Regions from separate parts of the Pantoea sp. X-Soil-ISGK-355 genome, predicted to be linked through region 1. Evidence: predicted binding sites of a transcription regulator. Region 1 holds the regulator's gene; each other region holds the start of a gene.
The links. The regulator ArgR, encoded in region 1, controls arginine synthesis, uptake and breakdown. The targets are predictions, from matches to a motif close to ANTGAATAAAAATACANT.
Positions count from the first base shown of each region.

Region 2: a site for ArgR is predicted at 3,517-3,534, ahead of argA (amino-acid N-acetyltransferase). Genes of this name have one in related genera too.
Region 3: a site for ArgR is predicted at 1,886-1,903, ahead of argF (ornithine carbamoyltransferase). Genes of this name have one in related genera too.

Region 1 is NZ_AP035971.1:3,583,242-3,589,956, forward strand. Features, by position in the region: gene mscM (miniconductance mechanosensitive channel MscM) at 1-955, shown strand, start outside; gene mdh (malate dehydrogenase) at 1,004-1,942, opposite strand; gene argR (transcriptional regulator ArgR) at 2,383-2,853, shown strand; gene yhcN (peroxide/acid stress response protein YhcN) at 3,328-3,591, shown strand; gene AC6I8J_RS16420 (YdgH/BhsA/McbA-like domain containing protein) at 3,675-3,941, shown strand; gene yhcN (peroxide/acid stress response protein YhcN) at 4,035-4,298, shown strand; gene AC6I8J_RS16430 (barstar family protein) at 4,364-4,633, opposite strand; gene AC6I8J_RS16435 (NAD-dependent succinate-semialdehyde dehydrogenase) at 4,688-6,139, opposite strand; gene aaeB (p-hydroxybenzoic acid efflux pump subunit AaeB) at 6,253-6,715, opposite strand, start outside.
Region 2 is NZ_AP035971.1:3,261,644-3,268,358, reverse strand. Features, by position in the region: gene recB (exodeoxyribonuclease V subunit beta) at 1-270, shown strand, start outside; gene recD (exodeoxyribonuclease V subunit alpha) at 267-2,108, shown strand; gene argA (amino-acid N-acetyltransferase) at 2,156-3,484, opposite strand; gene amiC (N-acetylmuramoyl-L-alanine amidase AmiC) at 3,717-4,961, shown strand; tRNA gene AC6I8J_RS14955 (tRNA-Met) at 5,071-5,147, opposite strand; tRNA gene AC6I8J_RS14950 (tRNA-Met) at 5,202-5,278, opposite strand; tRNA gene AC6I8J_RS14945 (tRNA-Met) at 5,343-5,419, opposite strand; gene mltA (murein transglycosylase A) at 5,623-6,715, shown strand, end outside.
Region 3 is NZ_AP035971.1:547,260-553,974, forward strand. Features, by position in the region: gene pyrB (aspartate carbamoyltransferase) at 1-620, opposite strand, end outside; gene argF (ornithine carbamoyltransferase) at 856-1,863, opposite strand; gene rraB (ribonuclease E inhibitor RraB) at 2,024-2,446, shown strand; gene miaE (tRNA isopentenyl-2-thiomethyl-A-37 hydroxylase MiaE) at 2,503-3,264, shown strand; gene AC6I8J_RS02430 (OprD family porin) at 3,589-4,956, shown strand; gene AC6I8J_RS02435 (histidine phosphatase family protein) at 4,971-5,759, shown strand; gene AC6I8J_RS02440 (GNAT family N-acetyltransferase) at 5,754-6,263, opposite strand; gene AC6I8J_RS02445 (valine--tRNA ligase) at 6,343-6,715, opposite strand, start outside.

The DNA.
Region 1 (6,715 bases):
CCTGGTCTCGGTGATCGTGCTGTGGTCAGAAATTCACTCGGCTTTCGGCTTCCTGGAGAATATTCAGCTGTGGGATGTCAGTACGTCCGTACAGGGCGTGGAGTCGATTCAGCCAATCACCCTTGGTTCAGTACTGATTGCTATTCTGGTGTTTATCATCACCACTCAGCTGGTGCGCAATATGCCCGCGCTGCTTGAGCTGGCACTGTTGCAGCATCTTAATCTGACGCCGGGTACCGGTTACGCCATTACCACACTGACCAAATATCTGCTGCTGTTGATTGGCGGGCTGATTGGTTTCTCCATGATTGGTATTGAATGGTCGAAGCTACAGTGGCTGGTGGCCGCACTGGGTGTGGGACTCGGGTTTGGTTTGCAGGAGATTTTTGCCAACTTTATCTCCGGTCTGATTATCCTGTTCGAAAAGCCCATTCGTATCGGCGATACTGTGACGATCCGCGACCTGACCGGCAGCATCACTCGTATTAATACGCGTGCTACCACCATTACCGACTGGGACCGCAAAGAGATCATCGTGCCAAACAAGGCCTTTATCACCGAGCAGTTTATTAACTGGTCGCTGTCCGATTCCGTAACGCGTGTGGTGCTCACCATCCCGGCCCCGGCCAAAGTCAGCAGTGAACAGGTAACCACCATTCTGGTTCAGGCGGCTGAGCGCTGCAGTTATGTGCTTGATACGCCACAGCCGGAAGCCTTCCTCGTCGATTTGCAGCAGGGGATTCAGTTGTTTGAGATCAGGGTACATGCTGCAGAGATGGGGCACCGTATGCCGCTGCGTCATGAACTGCACCAGCTGATTCTGCTCGGATTTGAACAACACGGTATTGAAATGCCGTTCCCACCATTCCAGATGCGCATGGAAACCCTGGGCAAGAAGCTCCCTGCCAGCAACGGTACGCCCGCAGCCCGCGCCTTCAAATCTGGCGGCCTGTAATGAAAACGCCCGGCAAAGCCGGGCGTTATTGCAAGTCTGATCCGTCAGTTACGGCTTAACGAACTCTTCACCCTGAGCAATATCTTTCTTCAGCGTATCGAGCATGCCTGACAGCGCCTGTTGTTCGAAAGCGCTGAGTGTGCCAATTGGTCTGCGTTCAGCAATCCCGTTTTTACCGAGCAGCAGCGGCTGAGAGAAGAAGCGGGCATATTCGCCCTCGCCTTCCACGTAAGCACACTCTATAACATTCGCCTCGCCCTTCAGCGCACGTACCAGTGATAAACCGAAACGTGCAGCCGCCTGGCCCATCGACAGCGTGGCCGATCCGCCACCCGCTTTAGCTTCCACCACTTCTGTGCCGGCGTTCTGAATGCGTTTGGTTAAATCAGCCACTTCCTGATCGCTGAAGCTGACGCCTTTGACCTGTGACAGCAGCGGCAGAATGGTTACGCCAGAGTGGCCGCCAATCACCGGCACTTCCACCTGATCCGGCTGCTTACCTTTCAGCGCGGCCACAAAGGTGTTAGCACGAATAATGTCCAGCGTGGTTACACCGAACAGACGGTTTTTGTCGTAAACGCCGTGCTTTTTCAGCACTTCTGCCGCGATAGCAACAGTGGTATTGACCGGATTGGTAATCACGCCAATCAGCGCTTTAGGGGCCGTGGTGGCAACCTGCTCAATCAGGTTACGAACAATGCCTGCGTTTACATTAAACAGGTCCGCGCGATCCATACCGGGTTTACGTGCGACGCCAGCAGAAATCAGTACCACATCGGCACCCTGTAAGGCAGGCGTGGCGTCTTCTCCACTAAAACCTTCAATAGCTACAGCAGTAGGAATATGGCTGAGATCAACGGCAACGCCAGGCGTAACCGGCGCAATGTCATACAGTGAGAGTTCTGAACCTGCGGGAAGCTGGGTTTTGAGCAGAAGTGCGAGCGCCTGGCCTATGCCGCCAGCGGCACCGAGAACGGCAACTTTCATTCTTAACTCCTTATTAAGGTGGGGCAGAGATGGGCCGAAATTCTATCTGTGTCAGACCTTAATCAACTGCTCAGGCGATGATAAATATCCGCTGTTAATTCTACGTGTTTTCACACTTGCTCGCCGGATTCAAAAGTTACTTATCATTGCGCCTGAATGACCGACAACTTTGCCGTCGTCAGACAGAGAACGGCTGTGTGCGTTTTCTGTTACTACTTTTGATACTACACCACCAATAATATAACAACTTTGCAACCTTCGCCTTTCGGGGCTGTGACGGGGGTTTTGGTCTGAGCGAATTTATTTGCTATTATCGCCGCCCGCTAGCCGCCCGAACTCTGCTCACCAATCGACCGATTGCATAAAAATGCATTTAAATGCATAATCACCACTCTGCCGCGGGCGGATGCGCGGTTATTCTCTCTATTTATTGGTAACCTATGCGAAACCCATCGAAACAAGACGATCTGATCAAGGCTTTCAAGGCCTTATTAAAAGAAGAAAAATTCAGTTCCCAGGGCGAAATTGTTCAGGCGCTTCAGGATGAGGGCTTTGAAAATATCAATCAGTCCAAAGTCTCGCGGATGCTGACCAAGTTTGGCGCAGTACGCACCCGTAATGCCAGGATGGAAATGGTCTATTGCCTGCCCGCTGAACTGGGCGTGCCGACCACCACCAGCCCGTTAAAAAACCTGGTACTGGATATCGACTACAACGATGCGCTGGTGGTGATTCATACCAGTCCGGGCGCAGCACAGCTGATTGCACGTATGCTGGATTCGCTGGGCAAAGCGCATGGGATTCTTGGCACGATCGCTGGCGATGACACAATCTTTATTACCCGTGCGCGCGACTTTACGGTTAAGCAGCTGCACAGCGCGATCCTCAACCTGTTTGAACAGGAACTCTGACCGCTGACTGACGGCCTGCTATCCTGCCCCAGGTCGTCAGTTTGTTCTCTCTGCCCATAGTTTTGCGTCACACTGCTCCGCTGTTTAATACTGATAAGCCTGATTCAATACACCTGACTCTTGGTCAGATCGTTTACTCTGCTTAACCTTCTGCGCTATTTTACACTGCTTTACATCACTGATCCGGCACCATTGCCCGGATCCAGATCAAACTCCAGCCCAATACGCTTCATAGTTTCGCACTAAACGTCAAAGTGATCTATCTCACTGTTTTTGTAATTAAAATCGTCTTAAAGGCTATTTTTTATGCTGTTTTTATAACGTTAAGTTATTAAAAGTAGGCATAAAGATAAAGAATCACAAAAAAACATTATTAGCCGGGTATTAATTTCTATCGTTATTAGTTCTATACTTCTTTTCGTGATGCAAATCACACTAACTAGAAAGATAAAAATAGACGACGAGGAAATATCTATGAACGTAAAAACTACCATCGCTACCCTGAGCATTCTCTCTGCACTCTCATTTGGTGCAGTAGCAGCAGAATCTATTGATGCCGCGCAGGCACAGGATCTGCAGGCTGTCGGCACCATCAGTGTCAGCGGCGTCGCGGGTTCACCGATGGATATCAAACAGAAGCTCAGTGACAAAGCGGATCAGCAGGGCGCAAAAGCCTATCGCGTGATCGAGGCTTACAACAACGGCAATTATCACGCTACCGCCGCGTTGTATAACTAAACCCAATAATGCCAGCAGCTTTCTGTCTGACGCGCCTTTTTGCGCTCCGGAGAGCTGAAGCAAAATCTTCAGGAGAGTTGACCATGAAAACTAAATTAGCAATTGCTGCTCTTAGTCTGGCGTCCCTGTTCTCAGTGGGTGCCAGCGCCGCCAGCCTGGTATCGAATGAACAGGCGCAGGGTTTGCAGCCCATGAATCAGACCATCAGCATCGGTGGACGTAACGGCGACCAGACGCATATCCGTCAGGTGCTGTCAGAGAAAGCAGATGCACAGGGCGCAAGCCACTATCGCATCATTGAAAACAACCAGGACAACACCTGGCATGTCACCGCTGAGCTTTATAAATAATTAACTGTGATGACGTCTGAAGGCGCATAACAAATATCGACGACCCGCCCTTACGAGTAACCGCAGGTTGTTGAATGTAATGAGGAGATAATCATGAATATCAAAACAACCATTGCTACAGTCAGTCTGCTTTCCGTTATTGCGTTCGGCGCTTCTGCCGCACAGCTGGTAACCGGCGATCAGGCGCAGAATCTGCAGCCTGCGGGTACCGTGACCATCAGTGGAACCGCGGGATCACCGATGGATTACCGCGCAGAGCTTTCACAGAAAGCGGATGAGCAGGGTGCCAGCGCCTATAAAGTGATCGAGGCGCGTACCGGTGATAACTATCACATCACCGCACAGCTTTATAAGTAATTCCTCGTCAGATTAATGACGAACCCTTTGGCCCCGCTCGCCGGGGCCTTTTTTCATCTGATGTATTATCTGACATTAAAGTGCAGCCGGCCTTCCAGCTCCTCTTCCGCTTCATCAAATAACAGAATCAGCGCGCCATAACGCCGTCGCTGTCCTCTACCCAGATTGACAAACTCAATCTCCAGCGGCATCGGTAACAGATCCCCTGTCACAACATCCCACAATCCATCCAGATCGCAGATGCGGCGCTCCTCCAGCGCAAATCGCTCGCTGAACTGGCGAAAGAAATGGGCCTGGTCGACTATTTCATTAAAATCAAAACGCTCGATTTTCATGCTGACGGCTCCCATGCTCCGTCTGCGGGCGACCTCTGCCGCCCGTTCATGCCGTTAGCTCAAACCGCCCAGGTGCAGCGCTTTGACCTCCAGATACTCTTCCATACCCAGTACCGAACCTTCGCGGCCCAGACCCGACTCTTTCACCCCACCAAACGGCGCCAGCTCGGTGGAAACGGCACATTCGTTAATGCCGATCATGCCGCTTTCCAGCGCCGCTGAAACGCGAAACACCCGTTGCAGATTCTGGGTATAAAAGTAAGCAGCAAGGCCGAATGGCGTATCATTAGCGCGGCGGATGACGTCATCTTCATCATCAAAGCGGAAACAGGCAGCCACCGGACCAAAGGTCTCTTCCTGCGCAAGCTGCATGCCTTCATGCGCCTCGGTAATGACCGTAGGCTGCCAGAAGTTGCCACCCAGCGCATGGCGCTCACCACCTGCCAGTAGTTTGCCGCCTTTTGCTACCGCGTCTTTAACGTGCTGCTCAACTTTTTCCACCGCCGACGCTTCAATCAATGGTCCGACAATCACGCCTTCATCCATGCCATTACCGACTTTGAGCTTGCTGACTTCGGCTGCCAGCTGCTCAGTAAACGCATCATAGACAGCGTTATGAATATAGAAGCGGTTAACACTGACGCACACCTGACCCGCATTACGGAATTTGTTGGCAATGGCACCCTGTATGGCGGCATCAAGGTCGGCATCGTCGAATACGATGTACGGCGCATTGCCTCCCAGTTCCATCGACACTTTCTTCATGGTTTCGGCGGCATTACGCATCAGCAGCTTGCCCACCTGCGTTGAGCCGGTGAACGAGATTTTACGCACCGCTTTGCTGGCCATGATCGCATCGCTGATAGCATGAGTATCACCCGCCACCGCATTCAGCACGCCATCCGGCACGCCCGCCTGCTTCGCCAGTGCCAGCAGGGCAAAAGCAGAGAGTGGCGTGTTATTAGCAGGTTTAATGATGCCGGTGCAGCCCGCAGCAAGCGCGGGCCCCAGTTTGCGGGTCAGCATCGCCATCGGGAAATTCCACGGCGTAATGGCAGCCACTACGCCAATCGGTTCGCGGGTCGCCAGAATGCGGGATCCGGGTTTTGCGGGCGGAATGATCTCGCCGTTCGCCCGTTTCGCCTGCTCGGCGAACCACTGAATAAAGCTGGCGGCGTACTCCACTTCTCCTTCGGCCTCTTTCAGGGGTTTGCCCTGTTCAGTGGTCATCAGTTGTCCCAGCCAGCGCTTGTTCTCAATGATCAGCTGGTACCAGCGATTGAGAATTTCAGCGCGCGCTTTTGCGGTCTGCGCCCGCCAGGCGGGAAAGGCACGTTCCGCTGCGGCGATAGCCTGTTCCGTTTCCGCCTTACCGGCTTTTGCCACCTGCGCAATCACCTCGCCGGTTGCCGGATTAGTCACGTCAAACGTGGACGCCGCCTGATGCCACTGACCGTCCGCTAAATAGCCGGTCCGGAACAGTTCGTTCTCTTGCAGTGATTTCATTGATTCGCTCCTGTCAGTTTTGCTCTTCCGTCTGGAGAGTATAGTTGGCAAAAGCGACAGATTTTGTGATGGGTGGGGATTGCACTGGCCGCTGCAGGTCGCAGCGGCCAGATTCAGATTTGGATGAGTGTGTTCTGGTACTTATCCAGCATCGTCGCCAGTCGTTTGACCGGTTCCGTTACGCTGACGGGTGCCTCGTAATGGACCAGTTTTTCCTGATAGACATCCAGCTCTTTAAGCAGACGTTCAAAGTAGTAACGGCGCTTGTCGTCGCTGCTGGCGGAGATCACCCGATCGGCGGTGTAACGCAGCTGTCGGTGATACGCAGAGAGATCGGCATTAACTGGCACTTCTGCGTCGCGTAATCGCTGATGACCGATGATCAGCGTCAGAGCGATGCGATATTTATTGATATCACCCGGAAACAGGTTCAGCAGCAAAAACAGTTGCTGATAGAGCGCTGGCAGATGATTTTCACGCCGACGCGCCTGATTGGTTGTCATGGCCGAGACCGCTGCATACATAAAGCGGTTCAGCAGTTTGCGGCCGGTGCGCGCCTTCGATTTATCCCGAATC
Region 2 (6,715 bases), 320 kb from region 1:
GCCGCTTACACCCCCGAAGCGATGGCGCAGGCGATGATTGGCCACCGCTACGATCTGCAGTATCAGCTCTATACGCTGGCGCTGCATCGCTATCTGCAGCATCGCCTGCCGGACTACAACTATCAGCAACATTTTGGCGGGGTGTTTTATCTGTTTTTACGCGGGATGGATGGCAGCTCGCCGGACAACGGCATTTTTGCTACCCGGCCTTCCGAAGCTTTTGTGGAAGAGATTGATGCGTTGTTTGGTGAAACCGGGGAGATGTTATGAGTGACATGCTGAGTCTGCTGCTGCAGGCGGTTGAGAAGCGTCTCCTGCGGCCGCTGGATATCCAGTTTGCGCGTCTGGTGGCGACAGAATCACAGCCTGCGCTGCTGCTGGCGGCTGCCTGCGTCAGCGCGGAGGCGGGAGAAGGGCACGTCTGTTTACCGCTGAGCAACCTCTGTGAAGATAGCCTGTTTGCGGGGCGTCAGCCTGCGCTGGCTCAGGCCATCTGGCAGGCGGCTGGCGCGCCGGATGACTGGCCATCACGCCTGGCAGACTGGTCGGCCGTCAGTGACGGCAGCCGGGTGACACCGCTGGTGCTGAGTAACCAGCGTTTATATCTGCATCGGCTATGGTACAGCGAAGGCCGGGTCGCCGACTTTTTTGCTGCACAGGAAATCAAAACTGCGTTTGATATGCGTGCCGCAGGAGACGTGCTGAACAGCCTGTTTGGCGACCAGCCGGAGAACTGGCAGAAAATTGCTGCGGCCGTGGCGCTGACCCGCAAGACGGCGGTCATTTCCGGCGGGCCGGGCACCGGTAAAACCACCACCGTGGCGAAACTCCTCGCCGCCCTGATTCGCCTGAATCCCGGCGCGCTGCGGATTCAGCTCGCGGCACCGACCGGTAAAGCTGCCGCACGGTTGACCGAGTCGCTGGGCCGGGCGCTGCAGGAACTGGTAGTCAGCGACGAAGAGCGGCGGCGTTTTCCCGCCGAAGCCACCACGCTGCATCGTCTGCTGGGCGCGCAGCCCGATACCCAGCGGTTACGCTACCATGCCGGCAATCCGCTGCATCTTGATGTGCTGGTAGTGGATGAAGCGTCAATGGTCGATCTCTCGATGATGGCAAAGCTGATCGCCGCGCTGCCTGCCCATGCCCGCGTGGTGTTTCTGGGCGACCGCGATCAGCTCGCTTCGGTTGAAGCGGGTGCGGTGCTGGGCGACATCTGCCGCTGCACGGAAAGCGGCTACAGCCAGGCGCGGGCAGAACAGCTTGCCCTGCTGACTGGCTGCACGCTGCAGGGCAGTGACAACAGGCAGGCACCAGTCGTGCGTGACAGCATCTGCCTGCTGCAGAAAAGTTATCGTTTTGACGCTTCATCCGGCATCGGGCAGCTGGCAAAAGCGATCAATCGTGGTGATGCAGAGCAGGTCAGGGCGGTGTTTGCTGCGGCCCATGAAGATGTCAGTTTTCAGACGCTGAACAGCGCGGAAGCCTATCAGGTGATGCTGGATGAGGTCGCACAGGGCTATCAGCCCTTCCTGCAACTTATCCGCCGACAGGCACCGCCTGCTGAGGTGATTGCTGCATTTGGTCGTTATCAGCTGCTGTGTGCACTCCGTGACGGGCCATTTGGCGTGCAGGGTCTGAACCAGCGCATTGAGCAGCGACTGATGCAACTGCAGCGCATCCGGCGTCCTGGCATGGGCAGCCGCTGGTATGAAGGACGTCCTGTGATGATTACCCGAAATGACAGCGCGCTCGGCCTGTTTAATGGCGATATCGGCATTACGCTGCGGGATGAAGAGGGTAACCTGAAGGTCTTTTTCCCGCTGCCGGATGGGTCAATCAAGGCGATCCAGCCGAGCCGGTTACCTTCACATGAAACGGCCTGGGTAATGACGGTGCATAAATCGCAGGGGTCGGAGTTCGACCACACTGCGCTGGTGATGCCGACGCAGTTTCTGCCGGTGCTGACCCGCGAACTGGTGTATACCGCGATTACCCGCGCACGTAAGCAACTGACTATTTACAGCGAACCGGGCGTATTTCAGCGAGCCGTGCAGTTGCAGACGCAGCGACGCAGCGGTCTGGTGGAGCGACTGGGTGAAACCAGCTGAGAAAAAGGGGACAGTCCACAACGGGGGCCTGTCCCTTCGGGATGAAATCAGGTGAGGTCGGCCATCAGCACCTTGGAACGGCGCTGATAGTTGTACATCTCTTTTTTACTCTCGGGCAGTGACTCAATATCAACCGGCGTAAAGCCGCGCTCCTGGAACCAGTGGATGCTGCGCGTGGTTAACACAAACAGCTTTTGCAGTCCCATCTGCTTCGCCTGCAACGCTACGCGCTGCAGCAACATCTCACCGCGTGAAGAGCTGCGATAGTCAGGATGAACCGCCACACAGGCCATTTCACCAATCTTCTCATCCATAAACGGATAGAGGGCGGCACAGGCGATGGTCAGATTGTCGCGCTGAATAATCGTGAACTTATCTATCTCCATTTCCAGTTGCTCACGTGAGCGACGCACCAGAATGCCTTGTTGCTCCAGCGGACGGATCAGTTCGAGGATACCGCCGATGTCGTTGATATTGGCGCGACGGATCTGCTCGGCCGACTCCATCACGATCTGCGTACCGATACCGTCGCGTGAGAAGAGCTCCTGCAACAGCGCGCCATCTTCCTGATAGCTGATGAGATGGCTGCGGCGCACGCCACTGCGGCAGGCTTTCACCGCGCCACGCAGGAAGCGGACCGTACCAGAAAGATAATCACCTTCCTTTTCAATCTCGTCGATGCGGGCCTGTGCATCGTTCGGGAACAGCTCGGAGATGATTTCACCATCGCTGTTCAGCACGCCCTGCTCGGAGCAGAAACCGATCATTTTTTCCGCTTTGAGCTTAATTGCCAGCTGGGTAGCCACTTCTTCTGACGTCAGATTAAAGCTTTCGCCGGTCACAGAGACTGCAACCGGACCCATCAGCACGATGGCATCGTTATCCAGCTGGCGATGAATCGCCTCTTCATCAATACGACGGATACGCCCGCTGTGGCAGTAATCCACGCCATCATCCACGCCCAGCGGCTGTGAAATAATGAAGTTGCCGCTGACCACATTGATATGCGCGCCCTGCAGCGGGGTATTGTTAAGACTCATTGAAAGGCGGGCAGTGATATCTAACTGCAACCGACCAGCAGCCTGCTTCACTAACTCCAGCGATTGCGCATCAGTCACCCGGGTAAATTTATGATAAACCGGTTCCAGTTGCTGCTGAGCCAGGCTGGCGTCTATCTGTGGCCGTGCGCCATAAACCACCACCAGGCGGATGCCCAGGCTGTGCAGCAGGCCGATGTCGTTAACGATGCCAGAGAAGTTCTCATGCTCAATCGCTTCGCCACCCAGCATGATGACAAAGGTTTTACCCCGGTGGGCATTGATATAGGGAACGGTATGGCGAAAACCCTGAACCAGTTCGGTACTACGTTCCTTCACGGCCAACCCTCAGTGAATGTTTATTCGTATTTTCTGTATTTTTATTCTTTTACGCCCGATTTTGCAAGCCTTAATCCTGACGAAAATTTACGTTTTTATGGGTGTCAAAGCCGCTAACAGCCTGCATTATTTGGGGTTTCCAGGGTGACATCATCCTGCGGATTGGATAAAGTTTTCGCCGCCATTTGATTAACTGGCGCTTTTTTAGACATAACACAGCAGCTGGAGCGGCATGTCAGACGGTAATTCCCATTTTTCACGCAGACGATTTTTACAGGGGACAGGCGCCTTACTGTTGCTGAGCGTCAGCCGTACAGGGCTGGCGGCAAAGAACCACATTGTGGCGGTGCGTATCTGGCCCTCATCCACTTACTCGCGCATGACGCTGGAGTCCAGTGTCGCGCTGAAATACAAGCAGTTTGCGCTGAGCAATCCCGAACGACTGGTAATCGATATTCAGGGCCTGCATCTTAATTCGACCCTGAAAGGGGTGGATAAGCAGGTTCGGGTCGACGATCCCTTTATCAAAAATGCCCGGGTCGGCCAGTTCGACAGCAACACGGTGCGCGTTGTTCTGGAGCTGAAGCGCAACGTCGCACCGAAGATCTTTAATCTGGCACCGGTCGCTGGTATCAATCACCGGCTGGTGGTCGATCTCTACCCGAGCCAGGACCATGTGGAAGACGATCCGCTGCTGGCCCTGCTGAAAGATTATAATCAGGGCGATCTGGAGAAGGATGAAGGGGTGCAGGCGCCGTTACCCGGCAAAGCGGGACGCGATCGTCCGATTATCATCATGATTGATCCCGGCCATGGCGGAGAAGATCCTGGCGCGCACGGCAAATATAAGACGCGCGAGAAAGATATTGTGCTGAAGATCGGACGGCGACTCAAAGCGCTGATCGATAAAGAGTCCCACATGAAAGCCTATATGACGCGCAACGAGGATGTCTTTATTCCGCTGCGTGTCCGGGTCGCCAAAGCCCGTAAACAGCGCGCCGATCTCTTTGTGTCTATTCATGCTGATGCCTTTACCAGTCGGGCAGCACGCGGCTCTTCGGTATTTGCCTTATCAACCAGCGGTGCCACGTCAGCCGCCGCCCGTTTCCTGGCGCAGACCCAGAATGAATCAGACCTGATTGGCGGCGTCAGCAAAAGCGGCGACCGCTATCTTGATCACACCATGTTCGACATGGTGCAGCGTCAGACGATTCACGACAGCCTCAGGTTTGGTAAAGAGGTGCTGCATCGCATGGGGCGCATCAACCATCTGCATAAACGCACCGTGGATCAGGCGGGATTTGCGGTGCTGAAAGCGCCGGATATCCCGTCAATCCTGGTAGAGACCGCGTTTATCAGTAATGTGGAAGAGGAGCGAAAGCTGCGAACCACCCGCTATCAGCATCAGGTTGCAGAGGCAATTCTGGAAGGCATCAGGGCTTATGTGAAGAGTGGGGCGGCGCTGGCCCATCGGTAAAGGTGTGCGGGTAGTCACGACTATCCGCGCATTTATCTGCGGGGAGAGGCCTGAGAGGAATTTGCGAACGGCAGAAACAAAAAAACACCCTTTCAGGTGTTTAAATGATTGGTTGCGGGGGCCGGATTTGAACCGACGACCTTCGGGTTATGAGCCCGACGAGCTACCAGGCTGCTCCACCCCGCGTCCGTATCATACTTTTTTCACATTGTGACTTCTGTAAAACTGCTGCAGAAGTATTGGTTGCGGGGGCCGGATTTGAACCGACGACCTTCGGGTTATGAGCCCGACGAGCTACCAGGCTGCTCCACCCCGCGTCCGTATTGCTTCTATTACTTTTACTTCTCACACTGTGACTTCTGAAAACTACTGCAGAAGTATTGGTTGCGGGGGCCGGATTTGAACCGACGACCTTCGGGTTATGAGCCCGACGAGCTACCAGGCTGCTCCACCCCGCGTCCGTGGAAGCGCACTATACTCTCCGCGCTAATTCATGCAACCCCTTTTTAAAGATAAAAGCCAAATTAACAGCCAGTTGCTGAAGGATTCAACCATATGGCTAATTATTGAACTGATATGCGCCAGGTCAAAGCGGATGCATTTCATTCTGTCGGGGGCTTTGCTATCGTCGCGGGGCGAACAGTTATAAAAAGAGAAGATAATGAAATCACATTGGGTGAAGTATGCACTCACTGGCGCGTTAATCACGCTGCTGGCGGCCTGTAGCTCTAAACCGACCGATCGCGGTCAGCAATATAAAGATGGCAAACTGGAACAGCCGCTGGCGCTGGTGAATCAGCCCAATGCTAAAGGCGCACCGGTTAATGGCAAAGACTTTGGCGATCAGGTGCGCCAGATTCAGTCCGCCTCATCCGCTCTTTATAATCGTCAGAACGGCACCTACAGCGCAATTGAAAGCTGGCTGATGGCAGGCGCCGATACCCGGCAGCTTCGTCAGTATGGCCTGAACGCGTGGCAGATGGAGGGCACGGACAACTACGGTAATGTGCAGTTCACCGGTTACTACACGCCGGTCGTGGAAGCGCGCTACACCCGGCAGGGCGAATTCCAGTATCCGATCTACCGTATGCCGCCGCGCAAACGCGGAGAGAAATTACCGAGCCGCGCCTCTATCTATAGTGGCGGACTTGATGACCGCTACGTCATTGCCTACAGCAACTCGCTAATTGATAACTTCATGATGGATGTGCAGGGCAGTGGTTACGTCGACTTTGGCGATGGCCGCCCGATGACCTTCTTTGGTTACGCCGGTAAAAATGGCTGGGGCTACCACAGTATCGGTAAAGAGCTGATCGACCGCGGTGAAGTGAAGCGGGAAGATATGTCGATGCAGGCGATTCGCCAGTGGGCGCAGGAGCACTCACCGCAGGAGGTGCGTGCGCTGCTGGAAACCAACCCGTCATTCGTCTTCTTTAAAGCTGAGCCGTTTACGCCGGTGCGCGGTGCCAGCGCTGTTCCGCTGGTAGCGAAAGCCTCGGTGGCCTCTGACCGATCAATTATTCCGGCAGGCACCGTACTGCTGGCGGAAGTGCCGCAGTTGAATGAGAAGGGCAAATTCAACGGCAAATATGAGATGCGCCTGATGGTGGCGCTCGACGTAGGTGGCGCGATTAAAGGACAACACTTTGATATCTATCAGGGTATCGGCCCGGACGCCGCGCATCTGGCGGGCTTCTATAATCACTACGGCCGCGTCTGGGTGATCAAAGCCGCGCCGGGTGCCGGACAGCCGC
Region 3 (6,715 bases), 3.0 Mb from region 1:
TTCTTCTCATCCAGCATATCGGTGATATAGGCTGGCATCGCCAGCGCATCGGGCGCGATGAAGAAGAAGCGGTTGCCGTCAAACTTTGCCAGTGCCTGCGTCAGGGAGTGGACGGTACGGCCATATTTCAGGTCGCCGACCATCGCCACATTCAGCTGATTAAGACGGCTCTGCGTCTCCTGAATGGTGAAGAGATCGAGCAGCGTCTGGGTCGGATGCTGGTTCGCGCCGTCACCGGCGTTGAGAATCGGGATGCCGCCGGAGAATTCGGTCGCCAGTCGCGCCGCGCCCTCCTGCGGATGACGCATCACGATCGCATCAACGTAGGTACTGATTACTGAAATAGTGTCGGCCAGCGTTTCGCCTTTCTTGCCCAGCGACGTATTACTGCCGTCGGCAAAGCCCACCGCTGACGCGCCGAGGCGATGAATGGCGGTTTCAAACGACAGGCGGGTACGGGTCGACGCCTCAAAGAAGCAGCTGGCGATCACCTTGTGCTTCAGCAGTTCCGGCTGCGGATGGGCTTTAAGCTTTGCGGCGGTGTCCAGTGCCAGTTCCAGCTCTTCACGACTGAGGTCGTTGATTGAAATAATGTGCTTGCGATATAGCGGGTTAGCCATAGCTCTCTCCTCTGCGCGGCCGGATTGCGGACAAAAAAAAGCCCCTGCTTAAGGGGCTTTTTTAAGATCGGGTCGATGACCGAAAGAAACAGCAGCGCCGCCTGCGGTCAGGCGTGATTGAGCGTCAAATTGTCCGCTGTGCTGTCGCATATTTCCTCCGGCAAATTGGGCCGCATTATACCCGTTCGCGGTGGGTCAGCAAGAGGAAAACGTTTGCGCCTCTGGAGTGGATCGGTCAGCGCTGGCCCAGCGTGGCCACCATTACCGCTTTAATCGTGTGCATCCGGTTCTCAGCCTGGTCGAACACAATGCTGTGTGGTGATTCGAACACCTCGTTGCTCACTTCCATGCCGTTGGGCAGATCGTACTGTTCCGCCATCTGCTGGCCCAGCGTGGTCTGATCGTCGTGGAAGGCGGGCAGACAGTGCAGGAATTTAACCTGCGGGTTGCCGGTCAGATCGAGCATCGCCCGGTTAACCTGATAGTCACGCAGCAGCGCAATACGCTCGGCCCACACCGCTTTGGCTTCGCCCATCGACACCCAGACATCGGTGTAGATAAAGTCAGCGCCTTTCACACCGTCGGCAATATTGTCGGTGAGGATAATTTTCCCACCGGTCTGCTGTGCGGCTTTCCGGCACTGCGCCACCAGTTCGTCCTCTGGCCAGCAGCTCTTCGGTGCCACCAGACGCAGATCCAGACCGACCTGTGCGGCGGCTTCCAGCATGGTGTTACCCATGTTGTTGCGCGCATCGCCCACATAAACCAGTGTCATTTCGCTGAGTTTTTTGCCTGGCAGATGTTCCTGCATGGTCAGCAGGTCAGCCAGCAGCTGGGTTGGGTGAAACTCGGTGGTCAGACCGTTCCACACCGGCACACCGGCGTGTTCTGCCAGCGTCTCCACCAGCTCCTGACCGTAACCGCGATACTGAATGCCATCGTACATGCGGCCCAGCACCCGCGCGGTGTCGCGCATTGACTCTTTATGGCCGATCTGACTGCCACTCGGGCCAAGATAAGTCACGTTTGCACCCTGATCGTAAGCGGCAACTTCGAAAGAGCATCGGGTACGGGTCGAGTCTTTTTCGAAGATGAGCGCGATGTTTTTGCCTTTCAGATACTGCACTTCGCTGGCGCTTTTTTTCGCCTGTTTCAACTCAGCGGACAGGGAAAGCAGGTGATCAATTTCGGCGGGAGTAAAATCCAGAAGCCTGAGGAAATGGCGCTGATACAGCTGACTCATACAACACTCCGGTAATCATTAAAATGAATTAAAATTCAATTTAACCGTATGAATATTCATTTTCAAGTCTGGAGCTAATAAACTTTTCGTTTTGTGTAGTGGCGCGACAGGCAGTGTGGGAAAATAATTGATTATTGCCGAACTCAGAGAGGACATTGTCATGGCATATGAAGCATTACTGGAAGAGCAGCAGGAAGAGACGCGGCAGATTATCGAAGAGCTGCTGGAGGATGGCAGCGATCCTGATGCGCTCTATACCATCGAGCATCATCTCTCATGCAATAATTTTGATTCGCTGGAAAAAGCGGCCGTTGATGCGTTCAAGCTGGGTTATGAAGTGACCGAGCCGGAAGAGCTGGAGCTGGAAGATGGCACCACCGTGATGTGCGTCGACATCATCAGCGAATCTGCGCTGAAGCCTGAACTGATCGATGTGCAGGTTGAGCAGCTGGTGAACCTGATTGGTAAGTACAACGTCGACTACGACGGCTGGGGCACCTATTTTGAAGACCCTGATGCTGAAGATGAAGACGAAGATGACGACGCCATCGAAGATGAAGATGATGATGGTATTCGCCACTAAGTAGCCGGGGCGGAGAGTTCTCCGCCTGTCACTTCTGCCACCCCTTTTCTGACATCATGAATTACGCACCCTTACTCGAACCGATCTATCAGTTTCTGCACTGCCGCACGCCACAGGCCTGGATTGATGAGGCGCGCAAGCCGGAAAACCTGACCCTGCTGTTAACCGACCATCTGGTGTGTGAGCTGAAAGCCGCCCAGACTGCGGTGTGGCTGATCCGCAAATATGTGGCCGACAAACCCAGCGGCGACGCTATTCTGGCGTGGCTGAAACCCTATGAAGATTTTATCTTCCGGGAAGATGGCGACAGCGACTTTATCAACGCCCATAAGAACCTGACGAAACGCATCATTGTGCGCAATGCGCTGCCGTGGGCGGATGAGCTGGTGGAGAAGATGGTGCTACTGATTAAAGAGGAGCTGCATCACTTCTATCAGGTCTGGGAAATTATGCAGTCGCGCGGGCTGGTCTATCAGAAGATCACCTCCAGCCGCTATGCTAAATCGCTGTTGCGCGAAGTGACCACCCATGAGCCGGAGACGCTGGTGGATAAGCTGATTTGTGGTGCTTACATTGAGGCGCGATCCTGCGAGCGTTTCGCCAGTCTGGCGCCGTATCTTGATGATGAACTGGCGAAGTTCTATATTTCGCTGCTGCGCTCAGAGGCGCGGCATTATCAGGACTATTTAACGCTGGCGGCGCAGATTGCCGGTAAGGATATTGCGCCGCGGGTGCAGGCGATTGGCCGGGTCGAAGCAAAGCTGATTAGCGAGCCGGACACGGAGTTGCGTTTTCACAGCGGCGTACCTGCGTGGTAAACCCCTGAGGACGCCCTGGCCAGGGTGTCTCTTTTTCCGGATGCCTGACCGCGTTTATTTCTCTTCCGTGCAGCGTGGTCTCATATAATGTGCTGTGTAACGCTTTAATTTAAGTAACACTGACGTACAAAGATATTTTGTGCCACCTATCACATAACGGTTTTTTTACGCTGACTTTCTGAAGTTAAATAAATATAGTCCCGGAGTCAGTGCGGGATTGTTATTTTTTTAAGCAAAACCCGACTCGCTACCCTTTTTAACAGAGGGCAGCGAGTCGGGTTTTTTTATGGGTTAACGGAACCGGGTCACCCTTATTGTCATGGCGTGACGGATTTTTACTATCGCCAGGGGAAGGATTTAAAAATGAAAGAAAAATACTATTTTCATTTATTTTTTTCACTATTGCTGCTTTTTTTGGGGGGGAGTGTTAAGGCGTCTGACATTCACGCCCCCTCCGCGCAGAATAAATTATGGGGTGACGCGGCGCTCGATTTCAAACTGCGCAACCATTGGAAGTATCTCAAGGAGGACGAAGCACAGCCCACCGCGGTTCACAATGCCTGGGGCCAGGCCGCGACAGTCGATTTTCGTTCCGGTTATCAGTGGGACCTGCTTGGATTTGATACGACTTATACCCGCGCCGTACGCCTGGGGTCAAGCGACTACTTCTCCACGCGCGGTCTGCTCTATGACAGCGGTGGTAACATGGAGAAGCGGGATGCCCACGGCTTTAGCAAGTTCAGTCAGCGCTATCTTAAGCTAAAGCTCGGCAATCGCAGGCTACGGTTCGATGGAAAGGCAGGCTGGCAGGAACTGAAAAATATCGGCGTGCTGACGACCACGGATCGCCTGTCGCGCAACAGCTATGCTGGCTATAGCGGAGCACTGACGTGGCAGAATGCCCGGCTGGATCTTGCTTTCGTTAACAAAACCATACGGCATGATTCAGGAAAAACGCTGGCGTTGCAAACCCAGGCCAGACAAAAAATTGACGCCATTTACACCGCTGCGCTGCGCTACAAAGATGAACGTCACGCGGTTGCCTACGCATTCGGCGAGGCTGAGCGCTATCAGCGCCGCCATGTGATTGAGGCGGGCTACACCCTCTCGCCATACTGGTCACTAGGCGCGCAAATCTATGGCAGCCAGGCGCTGGAGAAATATAGAAGGATGCCCGCCAGCAAGAGAACCTTTGATAAACAGGCGTGGCACTATGTCGGGGAAACGACCTGGAAGCATGGCGCCTGGACGCAGAGACTGGCTGCTGGCTGGACATCGGCTCCAAAGGAGAGGGCGGTGGGATATTATGCCCGGCCCCTGACTAAAAATACCCGGGGACGTTTCACGTCACTAACTTCGGCGGGCAAAGACTATATGCGCGATAGAGAGCTGGCACTGGTTTCTCTGAGTCAGTATGAAATTACAAAGGGGATCAGTACCGGAATACAGCTTAATTATGGCCAGTTCCATTATCGTAATAATCTTGTGCGAACCGGCGAGGTTTCATTAATTAATCAATTCAGTAATCAACATCCCACCTTCAAAAATCTGACGCTATTCACGCTGACCGGTTATGGCTGGTCATATAAAAACAGTAAAGAGACCCCGCATCTGAATAATCAGGGGAAAACTCAGCGTTCCCGCAGTTTGTCCGCTGAAGTGGTTGTTCAATATAAATTCAATCTTTTTTGATCCGGAGAATAAAAATGAAGATAAAATTTAAAACGCTCATGTTAATAGCTGTCATCTCCGTCAGCAGTGCCGGCTCCGCCTGGGCCGCAGATGTGATGCTCTATGTTACCCGGCATGGAAAGACCATGTTTAATACGGTACATCGCGCGCAGGGATGGGCCGATACGCCGCTGACGGCTTCCGGTGCAGCTGTTGCAGAGCAACTGGGAAGGGGATTGCAGCCGTTACCCTTCGTCGCGGCCTGGTCCAGCGATTCGGGACGGGCGAGAGAAACCGCGCAGCTGGTAATGAAGAACTGGAAACACCCGCCTGTGCTGAAAGAGCTGAAAGGGCTGCGCGAGGTGGGATTTGGCCTTTATGAAGGCGATCTGAATAAAAATCTGATTAACGCTGCCGCGCATCAGGCGGGCTATGCTTCTGATACCGCACTTCTGGAAGCGTTTAGCGCCGGTAAAATTCGTATGGATGGGATGATCGACGCGATTCATGAGGCGGAAGCCGCAGGCACGCCATCGCTGGCAGGTATTAAATCCTCCGGCCAGGCCGAAACCTATCAGCAGGTAGCTAAGCGCATGATGAAGAGTATCACCACAATCGCGAAGCAGGCGCAGCAGCAGGGCGGAGGCAATGTGCTGGTGGTCAGCCACGGTATGGCTATCACCACTCTGCTGCAGGCGCTGGGCGATACTTCATTACGGGAGCAGCTTAAGAATGCCAGCGTGACGCTGCTGCGCTACACCGATAACGGGCAGTTCAAAATCGAGTCCATCAACGATATGCGTTACGTGGAGCGCGGTTTATAAGGTCTTCAGCATCCGTACTTCGCAGTCGACATGGCCGGTGCAGCCCATTGCACTGTCGATGTGCTCAAAGCCCAGCGACTCATACAGTTTAATCGCCCGCGTCAGGCTGGCGGTGGTTTCCAGATAGCAGCGCCGGAAGCCGTGGTTGCGCGCATGCTCCATCGCCCGCAATGCCAGTTCGCGCGCCAGACCCCGACCGCGCACCTCTGGCAGAAAGTACATCTTTTGCAGTTCGCAGATATCGGGCGCGCTGCAGGCGAGCGGCGCAACACCGCCACCGCCGACCACCTTGCCCTGATACTCAACAATCCAGTAGGCGCTCTGTTCGGCACTGTAGAGCTCAAACAGCTGGTCGAGCTGCGGATCGGAAACGGTGTAGCCCTTGTCAGCCGTCAGGCCGAACTCGGCGGAAACATCACGGATCACCTGGGCGATATGCGGATTATCGGCGGCCGTAATTGGCCGCACCTGGAGGTCAAAATGCGGGATGGTACTGGTCGTCATCATCTCTTCCGGATTTGTACGAGGTCAATAAAAAAGCCGGGCAAGCCCGGCTTTATGAATAAGCTGTCAGCTACGACGCTTACAATGCCGCAATGACCGCCTGCTGTTCAATCAGTTTTGCTTTTGATTGTTGCAGGTCTGCCACGCGTTCACGCTCTTTCGCCACCACCGCTTCCGGGGCACGCGAAACAAAGCCTTCGTTCGCCAGCTTGGTCTCGATCTTTTCGATTTCCACATCCAGCTTAACCAGCTCTTTCGCCAGACGCTCCAGCTCGGCGGTTTTATCCACCAGATCCGCCATCGGGATCAGCAGCTCTGCGCCTTCAACCAGTTTGGTCACCGACACCGGACCTTTCTCGCCCGCAGGCAGAATGGTCAGGCTTTCCAGACGCGCCAGGCGCGACAGGAAGTTGCGGTTAGCTTCAACGCGACGCAGCGCCGCAGGCGAGCAG